DNA from 4 places in the Kitasatospora sp. NPDC127035 genome. Region 1 is predicted to be linked to each of the others. Evidence: riboswitches for the same ligand, from Rfam matches in the RefSeq annotation. Region 1 holds a riboswitch; each other region holds the start of a gene.
What was found. Region 1 has a riboswitch for cyclic di-AMP ahead of ACFWIC_RS09530 (M23 family metallopeptidase). Riboswitches for the same ligand answer to the same signal wherever they lie in the genome.
Positions count from the first base shown of each region.

Region 2: linked by a shared signal. The riboswitch ahead of ACFWIC_RS19625 (hypothetical protein) and the one ahead of ACFWIC_RS09530 (M23 family metallopeptidase) in region 1 are both predicted to bind cyclic di-AMP.
Region 3: linked by a shared signal. The riboswitch ahead of ACFWIC_RS01145 (transglycosylase family protein) and the one ahead of ACFWIC_RS09530 (M23 family metallopeptidase) in region 1 are both predicted to bind cyclic di-AMP.
Region 4: linked by a shared signal. The riboswitch ahead of ACFWIC_RS14530 (transglycosylase family protein) and the one ahead of ACFWIC_RS09530 (M23 family metallopeptidase) in region 1 are both predicted to bind cyclic di-AMP.

Region 1 is NZ_JBHXDN010000010.1:166,987-172,727, forward strand. Features, by position in the region: gene ACFWIC_RS09505 (SpoIIE family protein phosphatase) at 1-658, opposite strand, end outside; tRNA gene ACFWIC_RS09510 (tRNA-Ile) at 943-1,016, shown strand; gene ACFWIC_RS09515 (TetR-like C-terminal domain-containing protein) at 1,191-1,760, opposite strand; gene ACFWIC_RS09520 (alpha/beta fold hydrolase) at 1,894-2,793, opposite strand; gene ACFWIC_RS09525 (YiaA/YiaB family inner membrane protein) at 2,932-3,222, opposite strand; cyclic di-AMP (ydaO/yuaA leader) riboswitch at 3,467-3,625, shown strand; gene ACFWIC_RS09530 (M23 family metallopeptidase) at 3,638-4,507, shown strand; gene ACFWIC_RS09535 (hypothetical protein) at 4,634-5,629, opposite strand; gene ACFWIC_RS09540 (GNAT family N-acetyltransferase) at 5,673-5,741, shown strand, end outside.
Region 2 is NZ_JBHXDN010000026.1:81,025-86,765, reverse strand. Features, by position in the region: gene ACFWIC_RS19640 (TetR family transcriptional regulator) at 77-697, shown strand; gene ACFWIC_RS19635 (alpha/beta hydrolase) at 1,047-2,189, shown strand; gene ACFWIC_RS19630 (MoaF N-terminal domain-containing protein) at 2,262-2,591, opposite strand; cyclic di-AMP (ydaO/yuaA leader) riboswitch at 3,112-3,260, shown strand; gene ACFWIC_RS19625 (hypothetical protein) at 3,270-4,529, shown strand; gene ACFWIC_RS19620 (hypothetical protein) at 4,572-5,096, opposite strand; gene ACFWIC_RS19615 (IclR family transcriptional regulator) at 5,364-5,741, opposite strand, start outside.
Region 3 is NZ_JBHXDN010000002.1:13,595-19,335, forward strand. Features, by position in the region: gene ACFWIC_RS01130 (DUF397 domain-containing protein) at 1-112, opposite strand, end outside; gene ACFWIC_RS01135 (sirohydrochlorin chelatase) at 639-1,550, shown strand; gene ACFWIC_RS01140 (hypothetical protein) at 1,688-3,907, opposite strand; cyclic di-AMP (ydaO/yuaA leader) riboswitch at 4,142-4,338, shown strand; gene ACFWIC_RS01145 (transglycosylase family protein) at 4,325-5,656, shown strand.
Region 4 is NZ_JBHXDN010000017.1:7,900-13,640, forward strand. Features, by position in the region: gene eno (phosphopyruvate hydratase) at 1-292, opposite strand, end outside; gene ACFWIC_RS14530 (transglycosylase family protein) at 544-1,497, opposite strand; cyclic di-AMP (ydaO/yuaA leader) riboswitch at 1,503-1,649, opposite strand; gene ACFWIC_RS14535 (cytochrome P450) at 1,880-3,178, opposite strand; gene ACFWIC_RS14540 (SDR family NAD(P)-dependent oxidoreductase) at 3,336-3,758, shown strand; gene ACFWIC_RS14545 (MazG family protein) at 3,819-4,886, opposite strand; gene ACFWIC_RS14550 (hypothetical protein) at 5,003-5,602, opposite strand.

The DNA.
Region 1 (5,741 bases):
GGCCCGGTGCGGAGGCCGGACCGGTGCCGTCGGGATCCGGCCCGGGGCGCACACCGCCCGGCCCGCGCCGTCCGGCCGACCCGCCCGGCGCGGCCGACCCGCCCGGCGCGGCGGGTGCGCCCCGGTCGGTCCGGTCCCGGCGTTCGGGGTGTGCGTGGTCGAGCAGGTGGGCGAGCCGGTGGGCGCAGGCGTCGCCGAGGGTCTCCAGCACGTCCAGGTCGCGTCGGGGGACGGTGCCCCGGTGGGCGAGGGCGAGGGCGAGCACGCCCACCGGTTGTTCGTCGACGACCATCGGCAGGGCGATGACGGCGACCATTCCGGTGCCCATCCCGGCGTTCCGATTGGGGTAGTCGACGCTGGTGCGCTCGGGGCTGAGGAGGTACGGCCGGCGCAGCCGGAGCGCCGTCGCGGCGGGGAGGTCACCGGCCGGATCGACGACGCCGTAGCGCTCGTGGGCCCAGTCGGGGAGGCCGTGGGAGGCGGTGAGCCGGAGCATTCCGGTGGAGTCCAGCAGGTAGAGCGCGGAACCCTCGCCGGTGATCCAGGCCGGCCCCTCGGCGAGGACGGTTCCGAGCAGTTCGGCGGCGCTGGTGCAGCCGAGCAATAAGCGCACACAGCGCATGGCACTGCGCGCGGTGGGGCTGCTGCGCGGGTCCACGGGATTTCCGGCCTTTCCGGTTCCTTATGAGCCAGTCAATTCTTAATACCCTATTTCCAGTGCTGGCGAGCGGTAGCCCGGACGGCGTACCGGAGTCGGGGTCCGGCCGTCGGTGGTGCCCGCCCTGCGTCGCCGGTGGACGGCCCTTCCGGACGGCCGTCCGCCGGCCGGGCCAATCTAACCCCTGATGGTCGATTGATCCCGTTTGTCCGTTCGGAACCGCCCGCGGGGCGGCCGGTGGCGTGGCACCCCCTTCCGGTCCGGTACCCTTCTCCGTGCAGCACGGGGCTATAGCTCAGACGGTTAGAGCGCTTCCCTGATAAGGAAGAGGCCACAGGTTCAAGTCCTGTTAGCCCCACAGCACCGAAGGGCCCGGAGCGTCCCCCGCTCCGGGCCCTTCGTCGTTCTCCGTCCGCGGACCGCGGCCCCCGCCCCTTCTCGCCGCCGCAGGTCGTCCCTCCCGCACGGCGCCGGGCGCGGGGCTCGTGGGCCGGGGCCCGGGCGCCGGGACGCCCGCGGGCCCGGGGGGCCCTCAGGGCCGGGGCCAGCCGTGCAGTCCGGCCGTCAGCACGGTGATCATCCGGTCCTGGGTGTCCTCCAGGTCCTCGGCGAGCCGGAAGCCGCCGCCGATCGAGAGCGCCGCGAAGCCGTGGGCCAGCGAGCGGAAGGTCCGGGCCGCGTGGATCGCCTCGGAGCCCTCCAGCCCGTACGCGCGCAGCACCGCGACGATCACTCCGACCAGCCGGGCCGCCGCCGCAGCGAGGTCCTCGTCCGGCTGCGGCGCCTGCGGCAGGGCGCCGTACCGGTGCGGGTGCTCGGTGGCGTACGCGTGGTAGGCGCGCAGGACGGCGGCGACGGCGTCGTCCCCGCCGCGTCCGACGGCGGCCTCGGCCAGCCGGTCGGCCAGTTCTCCGGTCACCCGGACCGCGACCAGCCGGCGCAGCTCGGCGAGGCCGCCGCTGACGTGCTTGTACAGCGAGGGGGTGGCGACGCCGGCGCGCCCGGCGACGGCGGCCAGGGTGAGGGCTTCGGGGCCCTGCTCGTCGACGAGGGCGAGGGCGTGGTCGACGACCTGCTCGGGGGTCAGACCGACTCGGGGCACGGCGGTTCTCCAGGGTGCTTCGGTGGTGGCTGGGGCTGCGAGGGGCGCGTACGGCCGCTCAGGGCCGCGCGGAGCCGCTCAGGGCCGGGCTGCGCGGTTTCGGGCCCGGGGGGAGCCGGGCCCCGTGGGCGGCTCAGGCCAGGGCGGCGAGGAAGGGCAGCAGGGCGTCGGCGGTGGCCTGCGGGTGGTCGGCCATCGGGTAGTGCCCGGCGCCCTCGATCATCACCTTCCGCGCGTCGAGCGCGGCGGCCTGCCGGTCGGCGACCAGTTCCGGCTTCGAGAAGTCGGGGTCCTTGGAGCCCATCACGACCAGGGCCGGGCACCGCACGGCTGAGGTCCAGCCGGTGGGCGCGGAGTCCCCGCGGACGTAGCCGCGGGTGGCGGTCTTCCGGCCGGGGGTGCGCATCGCGGCGACCAGCCCGTCGACGTAGGCGTCGTGGTCGGCCGGCTTGGCGGTCGGGTAGGCGAACCTCCGCTGGTACAGGCCCCAGAAGGCCGGCGAGTGGACGAGGAGGGCGCCCATCGCGCCGACCACCGCGCGCTGCAGGGCGTTCGGCGGCGGGTTCTCGACGAAGGCGTCCAGCAGGACGATCCCGGCGACCCGCTCCGGCGCGTCCCCGGCGGCCCGGACCACGGTGGCGCCGGTGTACGAGCTGCCCGCCAGGGCGGCCCGCTCGATGCCGAGGTGGTCGAGCAGGGCGAGGACGTCGCGGGCGATCGCGGAGGGCGAGTAGTCGTCCCAGGTGATCGAGGACTCGCCGAAGCCCCGCAGGTCCATGGTGATCACCCGGCGGCCGGCGGCGGTCAGCAGCGGGCGCAGGTGCCGGTAGGTGGCCCGGCTGTCGAGCATGCCGGGGAGCAGAACGACGGGGACGCCGTCGCCGTGGCCGGAGTCGTCGAAGGCGAGTCGGCCGCCGGGGAGGTCGAGGTAGCGGGTGACGGGGGCGGTGCCGGTCATGGTGGGCCTCCTCGGTCCGCCGCGGGCGGGCTCGCCGCGCGGGTTCGGGTCGTCGGCGACTGCGCCGATAGCCATAAAGCTAAGGCTAATAGCCTTAGCCGTCAAGCTATGACCCGCTTCCGAGGGGGGCGGGCGCGGCGGCCGGGCGTGACGACCGGTCCGGCGGCCGGCCCGGTGACCGCTCCCGGCGGAGGCGCCGGGGCGCCCTCCGCCTCAGACCCCCTCCACCTTGAACGGGTCGTGCTCGGCCAGCAGCTTGTCCAGCCGGGCCTGGTCGACCCGGGTGACCAGCTCGGTGGACTCCTGCCGGTCCCGGACCACCTTGGCCAGCGTGAACGCGGAGGTGATGGTGTAGAGCAGGCCGAGGCCGAGGAAGGCCCGGGTCCAGGCCCCGACCGGGAGGTAGGCGATGCCGATCGCGAGGGCGACGGCGGACAGGAAGAAGGACAGGACGGCCTGGACGTAGTACGCGGCCGTGGTGCGTGACTGCATCGGTGTGCTCATGGCGCCAGGATGGCCGCGCGGACTCCGGTCGCACATGAGTAGAGGTACTCAGATGGGGGGCCGTTCGTTGACGTCCTATCACGTTCGGTAGTGTCAGTTGTCGTCAATCGTCCCAAAACGCCCATCGGACCGCGCGTGTCCGGCCCGTATCCCGTCCTCCTCAACAGATGGCTTGGAATCGGGGGCCTCTCGGATTAACGTTTGATAACGCAGCGCGGTCCCTAACGCCGTAACCAGACGGCACCGTGCGCCGTCGCCTAATCCCGCCGGCCGGCCTTCGGGCAGGCCAGGGAGCCGGGGAACCATGTTCCTTGGGGTGAATCGGCCGGGCCCAGGCCCAGCCGTAGGAGACCTTCCTGCTCCGAACCCGTCAGCTAACCCGGTAGGCGCGAAGGAAGGAAAGGAGCGCGCCTCCGTGGCGTCGACGCACACCCCGGCACACCCGTCCGGCTTCTCCGCCGGTACCCAGCTGCTCGACCACCCCCGCCCTGCGGCCCACCCGGGCCTGTTCGGCGGCCCGGCGGACGAGACCGCTCCGCAGACCGCCGAGATCAACCGGCACCGGATGCCCCGTCAGACCCGCGGCACCGCTCCGCTGCTCGGCGTCACCGCCGTCGCGGCCACCCTGGGCGCCACCGGCTTCGCCTCCGCGACGCCGGCCGCCGCGCCCGCCGTCGAGGTGCCGGACGAGACCCCGGTCGCCCTCTCGGCCGACCCCGGGCTCGCCCTCGCCGCCAGGATCCAGCAGCAGGCCGACAGCCAGCGCACCGCCGCCGACGAGACCGCCCGGGTGCAGGCCGCCCAGGAGGCCGAGGCCAAGCGCGCCGCCCAGGTCGCCCAGCAGGCGCAGGCCAAGCGCGCCGCCGAGGAGGCCGAGAAGGCCAAGCTCGCCGCCATCAACCTGCCGGTGCGCGACTACAGCCTCTCCGCCCACTACGGCCAGAGCGCCCGCTACTGGGCCCACCTGCACACCGGCCTGGACTTCGCCGCCGACACGGGCACCGCCGTCTACGCGGTCGGCCAGGGCACCATCACCTCGGCCGGCTGGGCCGGGTCCTACGGCTACCGGATCGTCGAGACCCTGCCCGACGGCACCGAGATCTGGTACTGCCACCTCTCCTCGATCATCAAGGGCTCGGGCAAGGTCGTCCCCGGCCAGCAGATCGGCAAGGTCGGTGCCACCGGCAACGTCACCGGCCCGCACCTGCACCTGGAGGTCCGGCCCGGCGGCGGCGCCCCGGTCGACCCGGAGAGCTGGTTCGAGCAGCGCGGCATCAACCCCTGATCCCTGCGACCCCTGCCGAGCCGCGCTGAGCCGAGCCCGGCAGCCCGCGAGGCGCTGCGACCCGTTCGACGCCGAGGAGCCCCGGCGCGGTCCTTCGAGGACCGCGCCGGGGCTCCCGCGCGTCCGTCACGCCCCGGGCCGCTCCCCGGACTCTTCCCCGTGCGGCTCGCCCGACGGGTCGTCCCACCGGTCGCCCGACGGGTCGTCCGACGGGTGGTCCCACCGGAGGTCCGACGGGTCGTCCGGCGTCTCCTCCGGGAGCGCCGCCAGGTAGGCGTCGATCTCCGCCTGCCCGGGCTCCGCCGCCAGCTCCGGGAACTCGTCCACCAGCAGCCACGGCAGCCCCGGCACCGTCCACTCGCCGGAGAGCTCCAGCGCCGCCCCGACCGCCGCCTCCTCGAACGCCCCGAAGTCCCCGGCCAGCTCGGACGGCATCGGCCGGCCCAACGCGGTCAGCTCCGCCAGGTTCCGGTAACTGCGCTGCATCAGCCCCTGCTCCAGCAGCCGCCGCGCACCGTCCGACGCCATCCCGACCGCCAGCTCCCTGGTCCCGCCGCCCCAGCCCCCGTCGTCCACCGGGTCCAGTGTGCCGTCCTCCTCCAGCGCCGCGAACGCCGCCAGCCGCTCCTCCTCGGCCAGCCCTCCGAAGGCCTCCAGCCAGGACCGGACCGCGTCCCCGTCGGCGGTGTCCACCCCGTCGGCACGCAGCAGCAGGGTGTACAGCCGCGGCCAGGTCACCAGGTCGGCCCGGCGCAGCAGCCCGGTCGCCAGCTCGCCCTGCCACTCGGCCTCCGCGTGCAGCCGCTCCTGCCGCTTGGCGTTCAGCCGCCGCGCCGCCCGCTGGTGGTCGATCAGCAGCCGCACCGCCGCGCCGTACGCCAGCGGGTCCTCCCCCGGCGCGGGCTGGACGTACAGGTGCAGGCGTTCGTACAGCAGGTGCTCGACCGCGCCCGAGGTCAGTTCGGGCCAGCCGTCGTGCATCCTGCCCCCGCCCAGTTCCAGCAGCGCCAGCACTGCCCGGAGCGGGCCTTCCGGCACCGGCGCGCGGCCCTCCGTCTCCGCCCAGGCGAGCAGTTCGGCGGCCTTGGTGCGCGGGGCGAGCCGCAGGTCTTCGTCTTCCATAACCACGAACCGTAACCGCTGGTCGGGGGTAGGGTCGGCAGGCATGGTGCCCGTCCGACTCACCGGCCCCCGGCTGGCCATCCGCGAGTTCCACCACACCCCCGAGGACGTC
Region 2 (5,741 bases), on a different contig from region 1:
GGCCACGCCCTGCCGTCTTCCCGTGCCAGGGCGGCGCAACGTGTCACCGGGCCCGCCGTCCGCGTAGCCTGACCCCGTGACCGGACGCCCCACCCTCAACCAGCGCCGCCGCGAGAGCACCCGGCTGGAGATCGCCCGCGCCGCCGCGGCGCTCTTCGCCGCCCGCGGGGCCGAGGCGACCACCGCGGAGGAGATCGCCCAGGCCTCGGGCATCTCGCTGCGCACCTTCTACCGCTACTTCTCGGAGAAGGAGGACGCCGTCGCCCCGCTGCTCGCGGCGGGCGGCGAGCGCTGGGTGCGGCTCTTCGCCGAGGGTTCGGCCGGCCTGCCGGTGCGCGAGGCCCTGGAACGTTCGGCGGCCGAGTCGCTGACGCCGCCCGACGACGACGCCGTCGAGGCCATGCAGTGGACCCGCGACCTGCTCCGCGACCCCCGCCTCGCCTCGGTGTGGCAGCGGGTGCACGCCGACTCCGAGCAGCGGTTGCACCTGGCGATCGCCGCCCGCTGTCCGCAGGGCACCGACGTGCTGGAGATCCGGCTCGCCGCCGCGGCGGCCACCACCGCCATCCGGGTCGCCCTGGAGCAGTGGGCCGTCTCCGGGGCCGCGGCCACCGGCCCCGGATCGCCCCGGGAGCTCGGCGCCCGCTGCATGCACGAGCTCACCGCGGGCCTCGGTCTCTGGGCCCGCGTCAGCTGACGCGGGCCCAGGCGGAACAACCGGCCCGGACTTCCCGGCGCCGTCCGAGCGTGGTCCCGGCGCCGTGCGGGAGGCCCTCGCCCCACCGCGCCCTCGCCCTTCCCGTGGTCCGGAGCGTGCTTCGCCGGGCCCTCCCGCGCGAGGCCGGCCCGTACGCGCGGCGGGCGTCTCCTCCCGGAGACCGAGGCGATGACCGCTGGTCGGCGGGTCCGGGGCACCGCTTCGGACCGCTAGGGTGGGTGGTCGCGCCCCGGCGACGGCCCCCGTTGTGAACGGGGAACCGGGGCGGCCCTCCCGGGTGTCCTTCCCCCGGGGGCGGGGGAGTACGAGGCGTGGGAGCAAACAAGACATGGGTCTGACGAGCCACAAGGTGCTGGCACTGACCGTCCTGATCGCCGTCGCGGCGATGGCCGGGACGGTCTGGCTGTGGCCGAGACTGTCGAAGCGGACCTGGCAGGCGGTGCTCGGCCGGATCGGCGCGCTGTGCGCGACGCAGCTCACCGTGCTCGCCGCGCTCGGCCTGGTCGCCAACAACTACTTCGCCTTCTACAGCAGTTGGGACGACCTGCTGGGCACCGGCGACAGCGGTCCGGTGGTCATCCACAACAAGGCGGACGCCTCCGGCCGGCTGCGCGTCGAGACCATCGGGCACGCCGAGGTCAAGGGCGGCGGGGCACTGGGCCGTGACCCCGAGCAGTCCGGCGAGATCCGTGAGATCCGCATCGACGGTGCCACCACCCGGCTCTCCACCGAGGGCTACGTCTACCTGCCGCCGCAGTACTTCCAGCCGGAGTACGAGCAGAAGCAGTTCCCGGCGCTGGTCGTCAGCACCGGCTTCCCCGGCATCGCCAAGAACCTCGTGACCCGGCTGAACTACCCGGGCGCGGCGCTCAAGCTGCTCCAGGAGGGCCGGATGCAGCCGACCGTCCTGGTGCTGGTGCGTCCCTCGCCGGCCCTGCCGCAGGACACCGAGTGCGAGGACGTCCCGGGCGGCCCGCAGTCCGAGACGTACTTCACCAAGGACGTGCCCTCGGCGATCCAGGCGACCTACCGGGTCTCCGGCGATCCGCGGGCGTGGGCGTTCATGGGGAACTCGACGGGCGGCTACTGCGCGCTCAAGCTCGCCATGCGCCACCCGGAGGTCTACCCGACCGCCGTCTCGCTCTCCGGCTACTACCGGGCCGCCGAGGACCCGACCACCGGTGACCTCTTCAAGGGCAGCGAGCAGCGCCGCAACGAGGCCGACCTGATGTGGCGCCTCAAGAACCTGCCGCAGCCCGAGGTGGCCGTGCTGCTGGCCGGCACCAAGGAGGGCGACGGCGACTACCGTCGCGAGACCGAGGCGTTCGTGGCCGCGACGCGCAGCCCGATGAAGGTCTCCTACAGCATGCTGGAGACGGGCGGCCACAACTTCGAGACCTGGAGCAGGCTGCTCCCGTCCTCGCTGGAGTGGATCTCGCAGCACCTGGTGGTTCCCGGCCGGACGGTCTGACCACCGGGCCCGATCGGCAGGCGGCCAGGACGGCCGGCACGTCCCCGGTGGCCCGGGGCCGACAGGCGGCCGTCAGGCCACGGACTGCAGCGTGCCGGTGTGCAGCTCGCCGACCCGGCCGCCCTCGCCCTCGTACGTCCAGAACGCGCGGACCGTCATCCGGCCCAGGTCCATGACGTGACTGACGGTGATGCCGCTCTGTTCGGTCCAGCTGACGAAGTACAGCTGCGGACCGACCTCGGCGACGTGCAGGGCGACGTCCTCCCACTGGCCGGCCGACTCACCGAGGCCCTCCCAGCGCAGCCGCTTGCCGTCGGCCGAGTAGGCGTTGCGGAAGGCTGCGCCGTTGTCGACCTGGAACAGGAAGGTGCGGCCGGCGAAGCCGGGCAGGGGGGCGGTCATGGTGGGGCTGGTCCTCGTCTCTCATGCGGTTCCCGGTGCGGTCCGGACGGTTCCGGCGCGGTTGGATCCCCAACCTATCCGACCGCCCCGTCTTTCGCGGCGTACTCGGGCACGGGGCCGGGGCCGACGGGCCGGGCCCCGCACCGGACGTCCTCCTGCCGCGCCCTCCTGCCGGCCGCCTCCCGCTCCGCCCCGCCACCGGTCGGGGAACCTGCCCTCCCGGGCGGTCCTTCCGGGCGGCCCTCCTCGACCGGGCCGCGGTGCTCCTCGGGAGCGCGGCGCCGGTGCCGCCCCGGACCGGAGGGTCCCGGCCGGGGCCTGATCCGTAGCTTCCTCCCAACTGATCAACTCCGCAGGCGCGTTGATCATCCGCGGACGCCGGGTCTGTGACCTGCGCGACAACCGTCCGTGCGAGGTTGTCCGGTCCCCGGCGGCCTGCCTAGCCTGCAGGGGCGTCCGCTGTCGCGGACTCCCGCCGTCGGGACGCCGAGTCCTGTCCACCCGCCGGTCGGCACCCGAGCACCACAGCGGACGGGAGCGGGGGACCCAAGGTCAGTGCCCGGTCCGTGCGCCTCCGCGCCCGGACCGCGGCTAGGGGTGAAGCCGCTCCCCGGGCGGCCGGGCAACCTCAGCCCGAACCCGACAGCTCACCTCGCAGGCGTCGTAGAGGACCCAGCCATGCCCCCTGCCCCGCACCGGCCTGCCCGGCGCCACGCGCCCCGCCACGCCCGCCCCACCCACCGGCGCCGCACCGCCGCCCTCGCCGCCACCGGAGTGCTCGCCGTCACCGGCGCCGGCCTGCTCGGCGTCCCGGCCCTCACCGGAGCCCAGGCCGTCACCGCGCCCACCGTCACCCAGGACGCCCTCACCCCGGCGACCATGGTCGCCGGCAAGGCCTCGACCGCCTCGCTGGCCGTCCACTCCTCGGCCTGCTTCACCGCCAAGACCGTCGGCGTCGGCATCCGCGACGCGGCCGGCCGCAACCTCGACTTCCCCGGCAACGTCAGCAACGCGCAGATCTGCCCGAGCGGCCTGTCGATCACCACCGGTGCGCGCACCCTGGCGGCCGGCACCTACACCCAGTTCGGTTTCTGGCAGGACCTCGGTGGTGCCTGGCACAACCTGCCCTCCCGGCAGCTGGTGGTCTCCGCCACCGCCACGCCGAGCCCGACCCCCACCCCGTCGCCGACGACGCCCCCCACCACGCCCCCCACCACGAGCCCGACGACGCCCCCCGCCACCGGTGCCCCCGTCGCGGGCAAGAAGCTCACCTGGTCCGACGAGTTCAGCGGCCCGATCGCCTACGGCTCCCGCTGGACCGGCGACCGCAGCAGCGCCTACCGCTACGGCAACCACAACCCCGACGACAACAAGCTCGACTGGCTGAACAAGAACAACGTCACCGTCGGCGGCGGCGCCGCCACGTTCACCGCCAGGCCGGGCGCCAACAAGCTGGAGAACGGCAAGCAGTCCTGGGACACCGGGCTGCTCACCACCGAGTACTCCGGTGAGGGCTTCCAGGTGAAGACCGGCGACTACGCCGAGACCCGGGTCAAGCTCCCGGCCGGCACCGGCGCCTGGCCGGCGCTGTGGACCTGGAAGAACGGCAACGGGGAGATCGACACCTTCGAGTACCACCCCGACAACCCGAACCTGCTGGAGCTGACCAACCACGTCAAGCCGGGTCACCTGTACTACACGGACGCCAAGGCGATAGCCAAGGACGGCTGGGTGACCATCGGCACCCACTACGGCGCCACCTCCGTCGACTGGTACGTCAACGGGGTCAAGGTCTTCTCGGACGGCAAGGGCGTCGGCACCACCTGGTCCGCGTACCTGATCCTCAACCTGTCCCTGAGCGCGGGGCAGTACCACCCCGCGCCCCAGGGCACCGCGCCGATCACCTTCGCCGCGGACTACGTCCGGGTCTACCGCTAGGACCGGCCCCGAGACCGTCCGCTCCCGGAGGAGCGGGCGGTCTCAGGCGGTCTGCACGACCTCGATCGCGAACGGCTGCCGGTTGTTGGCCTCGTTGTGGTCGTCGTCGCCGCGCACCGCGACGTAGCCGCCCTCCAGGTTGCCGAGGGGGACGGTCGTGGCGAGCCTGACCGGGATCAGGGCGGTCGCGCTGCGGTACACCCCCAGCCCGGCCGGGAAGGTGCAGCGCACCCGGTGGCCGTTCTGGAACTCGTAGCAGTTCTCCGGGAAGAACGGCCCCTCGGCCGTCACCCCCTCCGGCAGGGTGACGACGACGGTGAACGCGGAGGCCGTCCGCTCCGGGCCGGTGTTGCTGATGAAGGCGTGCACCGTGGTGGTGCCGCCGGGCGCGGCGGCGTCCGGGTCCAGCCGGACCACCGCCAGGTCCGAGTCGGAGACGGCGGGCGTCGCGGGCGCCGCGGGTGCCGTCGCCGCGCTCTCCTTGCCCGGGTCGGTGCCCGCCGTCGCGTCGGCGTCGGGACACGCCCACGCCGGTCCGGCGGCCAGCGCCACCAGCGCGGACCCCACCGTCAGCGACCTTCCGAGGAAACCCCGTACGGACCCTCTGCGCGACATCGCCGCTCACCCTGCCTCTGCGTTCGTGCGCCCCGCGCCGTCGCGGGCACGTCCCGATCCACAGTGACCGACCCGTCCGCCGCGGCCGGGCCAACCCGCCCTCGGGTCGCCCGGGCGGGCGAACCCGGGCAGGGGAGGGCGGCGGCTCCGACGTCCCGCACGGTCGGCCTCCGGCACTGCCTCCGACAGCGCCTTGGCCGGGCCTCCGGCGGGGCGGTGTCAGGGGGCCAGGACCTGTCCCAGCCGGGCCGCGATCTCGTGCATCACCGGCACCAGCGAGGCGGATCCGGCCTGCTCCTCCAGCGCCCGGACCCGGGCCTCCGGTCCGGAGACCGAGAGCGCCGTCGGCGTGGGCGCGCCGGGGACGGCGAGCGCGATGCAGCGCACCCCGATCTCCTGCTCCTGGTCGTCCACCACGTAACCGCGCTCGCGCGCCTCGGCGAGCTGGCGGATCAGCTCCTGCGGGTCGGTCACGGTGTGCGGGGTGTGGGCGGCCAGCGGGTTGGGGCCCAGGACGGCGCGCGCCTCCTCCTCGGGCAGCTGTGCCAGCAGCGCCTTGCCGACCCCGGTGCAGTGCGGCTGCACCCGGCGGCCGAC
Region 3 (5,741 bases), on a different contig from region 1:
CGGCGAACTCGACGCAGTTGCCCTGAGAGTTGCTGTGCAGGCTCTTCTGCCAGACCACGCCCTTGAGGTCCGCAGCGGCCATCCCGTTGTACGTGTCGAACGTGTCGTGCATAGAAATCTCCCGAAGAGCTCCGGAGTGGGTCGTCCAGCTCGGCGCCCCGGCTCTCAGCCGAACGGCTCGGCCGGCCCCGTACCGGCCCGGCACAACGCCTCACTTGACGTGATGATAGCTCCAGTGCACGTGCATCAGCACGGGACGTTGCAGGTGCACGGGCTTTTCGACACCGAACCGGAACTCTTCACGAGCCGCGCACCTGACGGTACGTAAGTGGACATAGTCGACCGAATCGGCCGGATGTCGATGACGGCCCGTAGGCGACCACCCGCTGAATGTTGATCTTCGGGAGCCCGGAGTCGCACCGCTGTGACCCCACTGTGACCCTCCGTCAGACGATGCCCGCCCTGTGAGACATCTCACGCGCCCCTCCTGCAACGCGGAGCTCCTCCTCTCGCATCTGAGCGGATACCGGGAGAGAAACCGGGTTCGGGCCGGTTATGTCCGGTTTTCGGATGGGCCGCCCCTCCTCGTACGGCAGCCGACTGCGAGCACGGCGGGGGAATGTCCTACGATCTCCGCCATGAGCACCGCAGCCATCCCGGGCGCGCCACTGCCCGTCCGAACCCCAGGCTCCCGTGCGCGGGGGCGCCACCGCCGTCCCGAGCGCCCCGAAATCCCGACCGGTTCGCCGGTCCTGCTGCTCGCCGTGCCCGCGGCCGCCGGACCGGAATCCCGGTCCGTGGTCGAGGAGCTGCTGTCCATCGTCCGCAGCGAGCAGAACGGCGTGCAGACGGCAGCCGGTTACCTTCCGGCCCACGGCGCCGAGGTCGGCGCCGAGCGCACCGTCGCCGAACTGCTGGACGAGGCGGCCGAGGCCGGCCTGCCCACGCCGGTCATCGTGCCCCTCGTGCCCGGCCCGCACGACTTCCTGACCGACCTGTACGCCCTCGCCGCCGAGTACGGCGCCCCCGTCACCGACGTGCTGGGCCCGCATCCGCTGCTGGCCGAGGCCGTGCACGTGCGCCTCTCCGAGGCCGGTCTGGCCCGCGCCGACCGGGCCCGGCTCTTCGCCATCGCGACCGCCGCCGACGGCGTGGTGCTCACCACCGTCGGTGGGCAGGCCGCCGCCGACGCCGCCGGGATCACCGGCATGCTGCTGGCCGCCCGGCTGGCCGTGCCCGTCGTCCCCGCCGCGCTCGACCTGCCCGGCTCGGTGGCCGCGGCCGTCGCCCACCTCCGGGAGATGGGCTCGCAGAACCCGGCGCTGGCCCCCCTGGTGATCGGCCCGGAGGCGGACTCCGAGCTGCTCGCCACGGCAGCCGAGGAGTCCGGCTGCCCGTCGGCCGCCCCGCTGGGCGCGTACCCGACGGTGGGCCAGCTGATCGCCTCCACCTACCTGGCCACGCTGCCGACCGTCGACTTCGAGGCGCAGGCCGCGGAGGCCGGGGACGTCGCCGCGGAGCCCTCCGGCGGACGGCACGCCGCCCAGTAGCGCAAGCCCGTCCGAAGGGGCCCGGAACGCATCCGTTCCGGGCCCCTTCGGCTGCTCGCACCGGCCGGAACGGTCCGGCCCCCCGCCCTCCGGCCGGACCGGGACCCCGCACCGCCGCCGCGGCCCCCGGGGCGGCCTCAGCGGCCGACCCGACTGGTGGGCGAGGCCGCGTCCTTCAGTTTCAGGGCAGGCAGCCGCACCGGCCGGGACTGCGCCGCGAAGGTGGCCACCGGCGCGGCGGCGGCGTTCCACTGCGGCTGCGCGGCGCCCTCCTCGTCCGGCTTGCGGACCTTGAGCACCTCGGTCTGCCCGGCCCGGCGCAGCAGGATGTTCTTCGGCCGCACGGCCTCCGGGTCCAGCCAGAGCTCGTTGCCGCCGAACTCGCAGTCCAGCAGCAGCACGTCGTCCGGCTGCCCGTCCGAGGTGGCCCGGAAGGCCACGCCGGCCCGCCGGTAGCCGGTGAACCGGCTCCGGCTGAAGGTGACGGCCTGTCCGGCGAGTTCGTGCCGGGCGGTGGAGACGGCGAAGTCGCTCTGCCCGGCCGCGTCGACGAGCAGTCCGTCGAACACGGTGCCCTCGTCCCGGCCGAGCGAGTGCAGCGCCACTCCCCCGCCCGCGTTGCCGTACAGCACGCTCGCGGTGTAGTCGAAGTCGTTGAGGTAGGCGCCGTGCTCGATGCCCCAGCCGCCGTTGTGGTAGGCGGCGAACTCGGTGACCACGTGGTGCTGACGGGCATTGAGCCAGACGAAGATGCCGTCCCGCAGGTTGTTGTGGGCCAGGCAGCGCTCGAAGGTCCAGACGCCCTCGCTGTTCTCCGGCCACTCGAAGCCGGAGGCCCCGTCGGCGCCCTGGACGCCGACGGCCACGCAGTCCACCGCCTTGCCGCCGGTGCCCGCGCCGAGGTTGAAGCCGGTCAGCCGGTAGGCGCGGGGGTGGGGTTCGAGCAGGGTGCGGGAGGCGACGCAGGACTCGTAGACGATGTCGTCGGAGGGGCGCTGCGGGGTGCGGGTGTCCAGCGGCCCGTCCCACCAGTACGCGTCCTCCCAGGTCTCGTGGCTGATGCAGCTGCGGAAGGTGATGCCGTGACTGGCGTGCGGCACGTACGCGTGGCTGCCGGCGTCGCGGACGACCACGCCCTCGACGACGGTCCCGCGGGTGGCGTCGCCGAGCTGGTGGAAGTGGAGCCCGTACCGGCCGAGGACGGCCGCGGTGACCGGGGCGGTGCCGTCCTGTCCTCTCCAGGTCTCCTTGGTGTCGGCGCGCGGGCCGACCCAGCGCAGCGCGGCGTGCCGGACGTCGGCGCGCCGGGAGCTGGTGAGGTGGACGTGGGCGCGGCCCTCGGCGGTGCCCTCGACCCGGACGGTGCGGGTCAGGTTGAGCACCTCGGCGCCGACGGTGACGCCCCCTCCGGCGGCGACCAGGGGGTGGGCGTGCTTCAGCGGCGACTCCAGGGTGACGGTGGCTCCGCTGACGGACCGCACGGTGACGAGGTCGTAGTGGGCGGCGAAGCCCTCCTGGTCGGGCGGGCCGGTCGGGGTGACGGCCAGTTCGTCGCCGGGGAGCCAGCCGGCGGGCGGGGCGGACAGGGCCAGCTCGGTGCCGCCGGCCTTCAACTCGCGGTCGGCGCGGACCCACGCGGTCTTGGCGGCGCCGTCGAGCCGCAGGTAGCCGGCGCCGGTGACCCAGAGGCCCACGTCGGTGTCGACGACCTTCATGCCGTCCCCCTGGAAGCGCCTCTCGTCGACGGCGGGGAAGCGCAGGGTGTGGGTGTGGGTGCCGTCGGGGGCGAGGGCGAGGGCGCCGCGGATCTCGACGTTCCCGGTGGCGGCGAGGGTGAGGGTGCGGTCGGCGGCGAAGGTGAGGGCGCCGGTCGGCTCCACCAGCAGCGTGCCGACGGCGGCGTCGGTGTCGAGCAGCACCCGGTCGGTGATCCGCACGGTGCTTCTCGGGCCGGGCACGGCACCGCCCCAGCCGGCCGGGTCGGACCAGCGGCGGCCGCTCTGGTCGACGGTGGGCGCGGGGGCCGGCTGTTCGGGCGCGGCGCCGACCGGAGCGGCCTCGGGGGACGCCCCACCGTGGCCTCCGGCTCCCGTCCGGTCCGCGCCGACGGCCGTGGACGATCCGGCGACGGCGGCGACCGGTTCGGTCGGGCCGCTCAGCGAGCGCCGCAGCACCTCCTCGCCGCTGACCGCCGCGAAGGCGGTGCCGACGGCGAGCCAGCGCAGTAAAGTGCGGCGACTTAAGGGAGTTAGGTGCGGTTCGGGCGGGATGTCCGCTCTGCGATGCTTTGCCCTGCGGTGCGCTCCGCGCGCCCGGCCGGTCGGCCGGGCGGGGTCCGGGTCCTCGTCCATGGCCATCGGTGCGTAGCCCTCCCCACGGGCGGCTGCGGCGGCGCCGGCGTCCTACCGACGCTCTGAAGCATAGGCAGTTGCGTTGACCGCGACGGGCGTTGCATGAAATCGGTCATTTCTGATCATGAAGGACAGCCACCCACCACGGATTTCGCAAACAGTGACGTGCCTCACACATGTTTGCGGTTTGAAGGCGGCTCTGCTTAACGTGCTCCCCGTTCGTGGCCACACGGACCCAGCTCCCCTGCAACGCCGAGTCCTGCCGTCGGGTGCGCTGGAAGTACGAAGCACCACGGCAGGAGCGGGGGAACCACAGGTAGTTCGCCCAGGCCGGTCCCCGGACCGACCAGGGCTAGGGGTGAAGCCGCGTCCACAGCGCGGCCGGGCAACTCCAGCCCGAATCCGACAGCTCACCTCGCAGGCGTGGGAGAGGACCGCGTCTTCATGCTGCCCACCAACGGCACCCGCCTGTCCAGCCGCACCCGTCGCGCCATCGCCACCCTCGGCGTCGCGGGCATCGGCCTCACCATCCCCTGCCTCACCACCGGCACCGCCTCGGCCGCCTCCGTCGCCACCTGGGACAAGGTCGCCCAGTGCGAGAGCACCGGCAACTGGAGCATCAACACCGGCAACGGCTTCTACGGCGGACTCCAGTTCACCAGCTCCACCTGGGCCGAGTTCGGCGGCACCTCGTTCGCCGCGCGCGCCGACCTCGCCACCAAGGACCAGCAGATAGCGATCGCCGAGAAGGTGCTCGCCGTGCAGGGCCCCGGTGCCTGGCCGGTCTGCTCGGTCAAGGCCGGCCTGACCAAGGGCGGCACCCCGGCCGCCGTCGACACCTCCACGGCCGCCGCCAAGCCGGCCGTCCAGACCCCGGCCCCGGCCGCCAAGCCCGCCGCCCAGCCGAAGGCCACGCAGCCCGCCGCGCCCAAGGCCGCCCAGCCGCAGGCGCAGGCTCCCGCCGCCACCGACGCCGCCCGCCAGGGCGACGGCGGCCAGGACGGGCGCCAGTGGCGCCAGCAGACCGGCCAGCAGGGCGACCGGAAGCAGTCCGCCGACTACACCGTGGCCGTCGGCGACTGGCTCTCCTCCATCGCCGACAAGAACGACGTCCAGGGCGGCTGGGAGCGGCTCTACGAGCTCAACCGCGCCACCCTGACCGAGGGCCCGCACAGCATCTACCCGGGCCAGCACCTGACCTTCGGCGACCGGGCCAAGGGCAACCAGGCCTCGGAGGAGTCCGGCAAGGGCTTCGACTGGTTCAACCGGGCCAAGGACACGGGGACCGGCACCGCCACCACCGAGCCGGCCGCCCAGACCCCCGCCCCGGCCACCAAGCCGGCCGCCAAGCCCGCCGCCCAGGCCGAGACCCCGGCCCCGGCCCAGGCCGCCACCGGCAGCATGGCCGCGGCCGTCTCCTTCGCCCAGTCGAAGGTCGGCCAGGCCTACGTCTACGGCGGCACCGGCAACGGCGGCTGGGACTGCTCCGGCCTCACCCAGGCCGCGCTGCGCGCCGCGGGCATCACCGTCCCGCGCGTCGCCGCCGACCAGGCCGCCGCGTCCACGCACGTCTCGCTCGACGCCCTCAAGCCGGGCGACCTGCTGTTCTGGTCCAACAACGGCAAGGACTCCGGCGTCCACCACGTCGCGCTCTACATCGGTGACGGCAAGTACGTCGAGGCCGCCAACCCGAGGTCGGGCGTGCGGACCCAGACCCTGGCCAACTGGGCCCCGGACTTCGCCGGCCGGGTCTGACCCACGGCCGGGTCTGACCCGCGAAAGCCCGGGGCCCCCGGGGAGGAGCCAGGTCGCTCCCTCCCCGGGGGCCCCGGTGCGTCCC
Region 4 (5,741 bases), on a different contig from region 1:
CCAGGTCGAGCATGGCCTGGTCGATCAGGCGCTGCTCGGTGGCGTCGTAGCCGACGAGCTCCGGGCCGATCTGCTCGATGACGGCCAGGACGGCCTTCTCCACGCCCTTGCCGAAGTAGCGGTTCTTGTCACCGTCGCGGAGCTCCAGCGCCTCGAAGGCGCCGGTGGAGGCACCCGACGGGACAGCGGCGCGGCCGGTGCTGCCGTCGTCGAGGCCCACCTCGACCTCGACCGTGGGGTTGCCACGCGAGTCGAGGATCTCACGGGCTACGACGACATCGATGGACGGCACGAGGCATCTCCTAGCGGAAACAGGTTCGGCTGACGGTGGGTGCTGTCGGCCGGACGATTGCGGAGTCGTTACGACCAGAGCCTAACCGCACGGGCTCTCCGGGCCACGTCGGCCCGGGTCCCGTCTCAGCGTGTGGCACGGCTACCCGCCGGTAGTTCACCTGGTTGCCCCACGGAAGGGGGCCGGATCGGGACGAAGGGGCCGGACCCGGTCGAACCCGGCCCCCCTCGCGATCCACCGGCGAAACGGCATCAGCCGAGGGTGAGCACCTGGCCGGGGACGATCAGGTCGGGGTCGCCGCCGACGGTGCCGCGGTTGCCGTCGTAGAGCGCCTGCCAGCCGCCGGAGACACCCTGGCCGGCGGCGATGCCGGCGAGCGTGTCGCCCGCCCGGACGGTGTAGCCGTGGCCCGCGCCCTGCTGGGCGGCCGGGGCGCTCTGGGCGGCGGCCGGACGGGCGTCCTGGACCGCGGCCTGACCGGCGTACTGCTGGTAGACGCTCTGGTGGCTGGTCCAGTACCAGCCGCCGTTGTTCTCGTACCAGAACACCTTCGCGTCGGCGTCCCAGCCGGACGTGCCGGAGAAGGACGGGGCCTGCCCGTACTGCTGCACCTGCGGCCGGTCCTGCTGGGCCTGCGGCTTCGGCGCGGCGTGCTTCGGGGCCTGCTTGGCCGCCTGGGCCGGCTTCTCCTGCTGGGCCGACTTCGGCGCGGCGTGCTTCGGCGCGGTGGTCTGCGGGGCGGTGGTCTGCGGCGCGCTCGGCTGGGTGGCGGCCTGCGGGACGGCCGGCTTGGCGTCCGCCGAGGTGTCGACCGCCGCCGGGGCGCCGCCCTTGCTCAGGCCCGCCTTCTTGGAGCAGACCGGCCAGGCGCCCGGCCCCTGCGAGGCGAGGACCTTCTCGGCCACCGAGATCTGCTGCGCCTTGGAGGCCTGGTTGGCCTGCGGCGCGTACGAGGTGCCGCCGAACGCCTTCCAGGTGCTGGGCGTGAACTGCAGGCCGCCGTAGAAGCCGTTGCCGGTGTTGATGCTCCAGTTGCCGCCGGCCTCGCACTGGGCGACCGCGTCCCAGGTGGAGACCGGGGCGGCGGAGGCACCGGTGGCGCTGAGGATCGGCAGGGCCAGCCCGACACCGGCGACGCCGGCGACGGCGATGGCCTTCTCGGTCTGGGTACGACGACGATGACGGCCGGTTCCGACGAACAGCATGAAGAGGTCCCTCTCCGCACGCCTGCGAGGTGAGCTGTCGGGTTCGGACCGGGAGGTGGCCCGGCCGCGCGAGGCGGCTTCACCCCAAGCCGTGGGGGACGGCAACAAACCTGGTTCCCCCGCCCCTGCCCAGGGTCTGGTCGGTTTCCCGGGGCACGACGGGCAGGACTCGGCGTTCCGTGCTCGGGGCTCGCAGCTGCGAACTCCACGGAGAGTAGACAGATCCGTAGAGCAATCACAAGCTCATATCGTCGGTATCACACGGAAATCACGTCAGGTGATGGATCGCTCACCAACGGGGGCGCTATGTCCGGGTTGGTGGCGGTTCAATCTCGCCGTCCTGCCTGGTCGGAGACCTTCCGTCAGCGTGTCGCGGGTCGCCTCACCGATCGGACGGAGCACCGGACGACTGCCCGGAAGAGGCCCTTTCGGGCATCTTCTCGGGGGTGAATTCCACGGGAAGTTCACGAAGTCCACGCATGATCAGACCACCGCGCCACCGCAGGTTCTCCGGGCTCTCGGCGAGCCGCAGGTCGGGCAGCCGGGAGAGCAGCGTGGCCAGCGCGGACCGCCCCTCCAACCGGGCCAGCGGGGCGCCGATGCAGTAGTGGATGCCGTGCCCGAAGCCCAGGTGCGGGTTGTCCGCGCGGGCCAGGTCGAGGGTGTTCTCGTCGGCGAACCGCGCCGGGTCCCGGTCCGCCGCCGCGAGCACGACCAGCACCGGGTCCCCGGCCGGGATGTCCACCCCTCCGATGGTCAGCGGGCTGGTCGCGAACCGCCACGTCGCCAGCTCCACCGGCCCGTCGTAGCGCAGGAGTTCCTCGATCCCGGTCTCCAGCAGACCGCTCTCGCCACGGGCGATCGACTCCTGGAGCAGGGCGCGCTGGCCGGGATTGCGCAACAGCGCGTACGTGCCGTTGCCGATCAGGTTCACGGTCGTCTCGAACCCGGCGAAGAGCAGGATGAAGGCCATCGCCGCGGCCTCGTTCTCGGTGAGGTGCTCGCCGTGGTCACCGGCCCGGATCAGCCCGGAGATCAGGTCGTCCCCGAGGTCCGCCCGCTTGCGGTGGATCAGCTCCGCCAGGTACTCGCGCATCCGCTTCACCGCGCGCCCCACACCGCCGCGCCGGCCACCGCCGTGCCGGATCATCATCCCGGCCCAGTCCCGGAAGTCGTCCTGGTCCTCGGCGGGCACCCCGAGCATGTCGCAGATCGCGTAGATGGGGAGCGGGAAGGCGAACTCGTGGATCAGGTCGGCGCTCCCGCGCTCCGCGAACCCGTCGATCAGCCGGTCGGTCAGCTGCTGCACCCGGGGCTCGAAGGCCGCCACCCGGCGCGGCGTGAACGCCTTCGACACCAGACGGCGGAGCCGGGTGTGGTCCGGCGGATCGATGTTCAGCAGGTGCGTCATCAGGTCGGCCTGGCGCTCGCCCGGGATGCCGACCCGGCCGGCGCGGTGCGCCTGCTCGCTGTGGTTCGCCGGGTTCTTGGAGAGCCGGCCGTCCGCCAGCGCCTGCCGGGCGTCCGCGTACCGCGTCACCAGCCACGCCTCCACGCCGCTCGGCAGGGTGGTGCGGTGCACCGGCTCGTGCTCGCGCAGCCACGCGTACGCCGGGTACGGGTCGGCGGCGAAGTCCCAGGTGAAGAGCGGAGGGCGGGCGGAGGCGGGCTGGACTGGCATGGAACGACGGTATCCCGGGTGCAAGTCGGACACGACAGGCGTGAGTCTGGTCACCTGAGGGGTATTCCCTGTTGCGGAGGGTCAGGACGTGCCTACGATCCTCCGCAAGATGTCCGTGGGCGCCGGTGCGGGGCCGCCCACAGGGAGGAGCAACACCATGCGGGACACCGGTTCGGTCGTCGTGATCGCGGTACTCCACGGCGGGTCGGGGGCCGACCTCGCCCGCAGGTTCACCGCCGCCGGAGCAGCCGGGATCCTCATCGCCGACCAGCAGGTCGGCATCGCCGAGGACCTCGCCACCGAGCTCGACCGGCCGGGCTGCCCGGTCGTCGGCGTCTGCGGCGACATCCGCCGCCCCAGCGACGTCGCCGCCCTCGTCGACACCGCCGAGAAGCACCTCGGCCCGATCGACCTGTTCTGCGTGGCCGGACCGGACGGCGAGCGGATCGTGTCGCTCGCCGACCTGCCCGACCACCTCGACCTGGAGCGGCTCGCCGAACTGGTCGCGCTGGTCGGCGAGGCGATCGGCGAGGTCGTCCCGGCGCAGCGGCGGCCGGCGAAGGACGTCGCGCGGGTCTGACCCGCGGTGGCGGGCCGGGCGCCCCGGTCCGCCGCGCGCGGGTGGCCCGGGCGACTCCGACTACTCCGGCTGCTCGGGCTGCTCCGACTGCTCCGACTGCTCCGACTGTTCGGGCTTGAGGCCCTCGGCCGCGCGGACCGCGTCCCGGTAGCCGCGTGCCGCCGCCCGCAGCGCGGCGTCCACGTCCACCCCCGCGTCGTGCGCGCGCTGCGCCACCGCGAGCAGCAGCCCGCCCGCCGACTCCGGCGTGAGCTCCGCGGGCAGCTCGTACGGCTCGTCCGACACGCCCGCGAACCCGGACCGGCGCACCCGCGACACCAGCTTCGCCGCGTACGCCAGCGACGGCAGCCCGGCCGGCACGCCGTCCAGCACCGACTCGCGCTCCGACTTCTCGGCGGCCTTCAGCGTCTCCCAGTTCGCCTCCACCTCGGCGGCGCCCGTCGCCTCGGCGTCCCCGAACACGTGCGGGTGCCGGTACATCAGCTTCTCGACGATGTCGCCCGCCACGTCGTCCACCGAGAAGGGGTCGGTGGGGTGCTCCTCGGCGATGCGGGAGTGGAAGAACACCTGGAGCAGGACGTCTCCGAGCTCCTCGCGGAGCGTGTCGCGGTCCCCCTCCTCGATCGCCTCGACCAGCTCGTAGGCCTCCTCGACCAGGTACTTCACCAGGCTGGCGTGGGTCTGCTCGGCGTCCCACGGGCAGCCGCCCGGCGAGCGGAGGCGGTCCATCACGGAGGCCAGGTCCAGCAGGCGGGCGCCCGGCAGGTCGTACGAGCCCGGCAGCACCTCGATCTCCGGCACCTCGCCCGCGTGCTCCACCGCGAGGCGCGCCAGCGCGTCGGTCAGCCCCGGGTCCCCGTCCGGACCACCCAGCCAGACCGTCGGGCCCTCCCCGGCCTGCTGCCCGGTCAGGAGCCTGGCCAGCGACGGCGCGGAGCCGGCCGGCACGACCTCCACCTCGACGCCGGCCTGTCGTACGGGGGCGAGCTGCGGATGCCCGGCGTCCCCCGCCAGCACCCGCCCCGCCGACCGCAGGGCCTCCCACGCGGACCAGGACAGCAGCCCGGGGGCCACCCGGTGGGTGGTGGTGAGGAGGATCAGCTTCGCGCCCGGAGGATTCGTCGTCACATCCCCGAACCTACCCGGCGCCGTCGTCTCCCCGCTCGCGGGTTTCGGCGCCCGGCCGCCCGGGAGTGCCTGCCGCCGTCCGCCGCTCCGCACCCCGCCCGCGCCGTCCGGAGCGGTCAGCGCGCGAGCCAGGGGTGGGCGGCGGGGGCGAGGCCGACGCGGTCCGGGTCCCAGGTGCCGTACCGGGGGTTGACCCGCAGGTGGAGGGCGACGGCGGCGGCGGCCAGGGCCCGGCGGACCGCCCTGTCTCCCGTCGGGGTGCCGGCGTCCTGGCCGGCGTCCGCGGCGAGGCGGTGGATCCCCAGCCGGCGGCGGAGGTGGTCGTCGATCGCCCCGCCCGGCACGCCCAGCCCGGCGAGCGCCCCGGCCAGCGGTTCCGCGCCGCCGTAACGCACCTCCTCCGCCGCGCGGGCCGCCGCCACCTCGGCCGCACCGACCGCCGGCCCCCGGTCGGCCACCGCCCGGGCCACCACCGCGTCGAGCACCAGATCGGTGACGGCCCGCCTGACCAGTCCGTCCGACTCCTGCCGGGCATCGGCCGACGCGCCGCCGGACACGTGCCGCAGTGCGGCCACCCGCGCCTCCACCGCCCCGACCGGGATCCGCCGGCCGTCCAGCACCGCCGCGGTGCCCGCCGTCAGCCCGGCGTTCCCGCACGCGGACAGGCCCGCAACGGCCAGCAGGGCACCGGCGGCGGCGGTCCGACGACGGTGCATGGCGATCTCCGGGAGGCTTCCGTGGCTACGGGGGAAGGCGCGCGGCGGGGTCGGGGCTGGGCGGCGAGGGGGCGGCCGGGCGTTCCTCCCGAGCCTAGGCCGGGGCGGGCGGCCAGGCGCGGACCGTGGCCCGAACGGG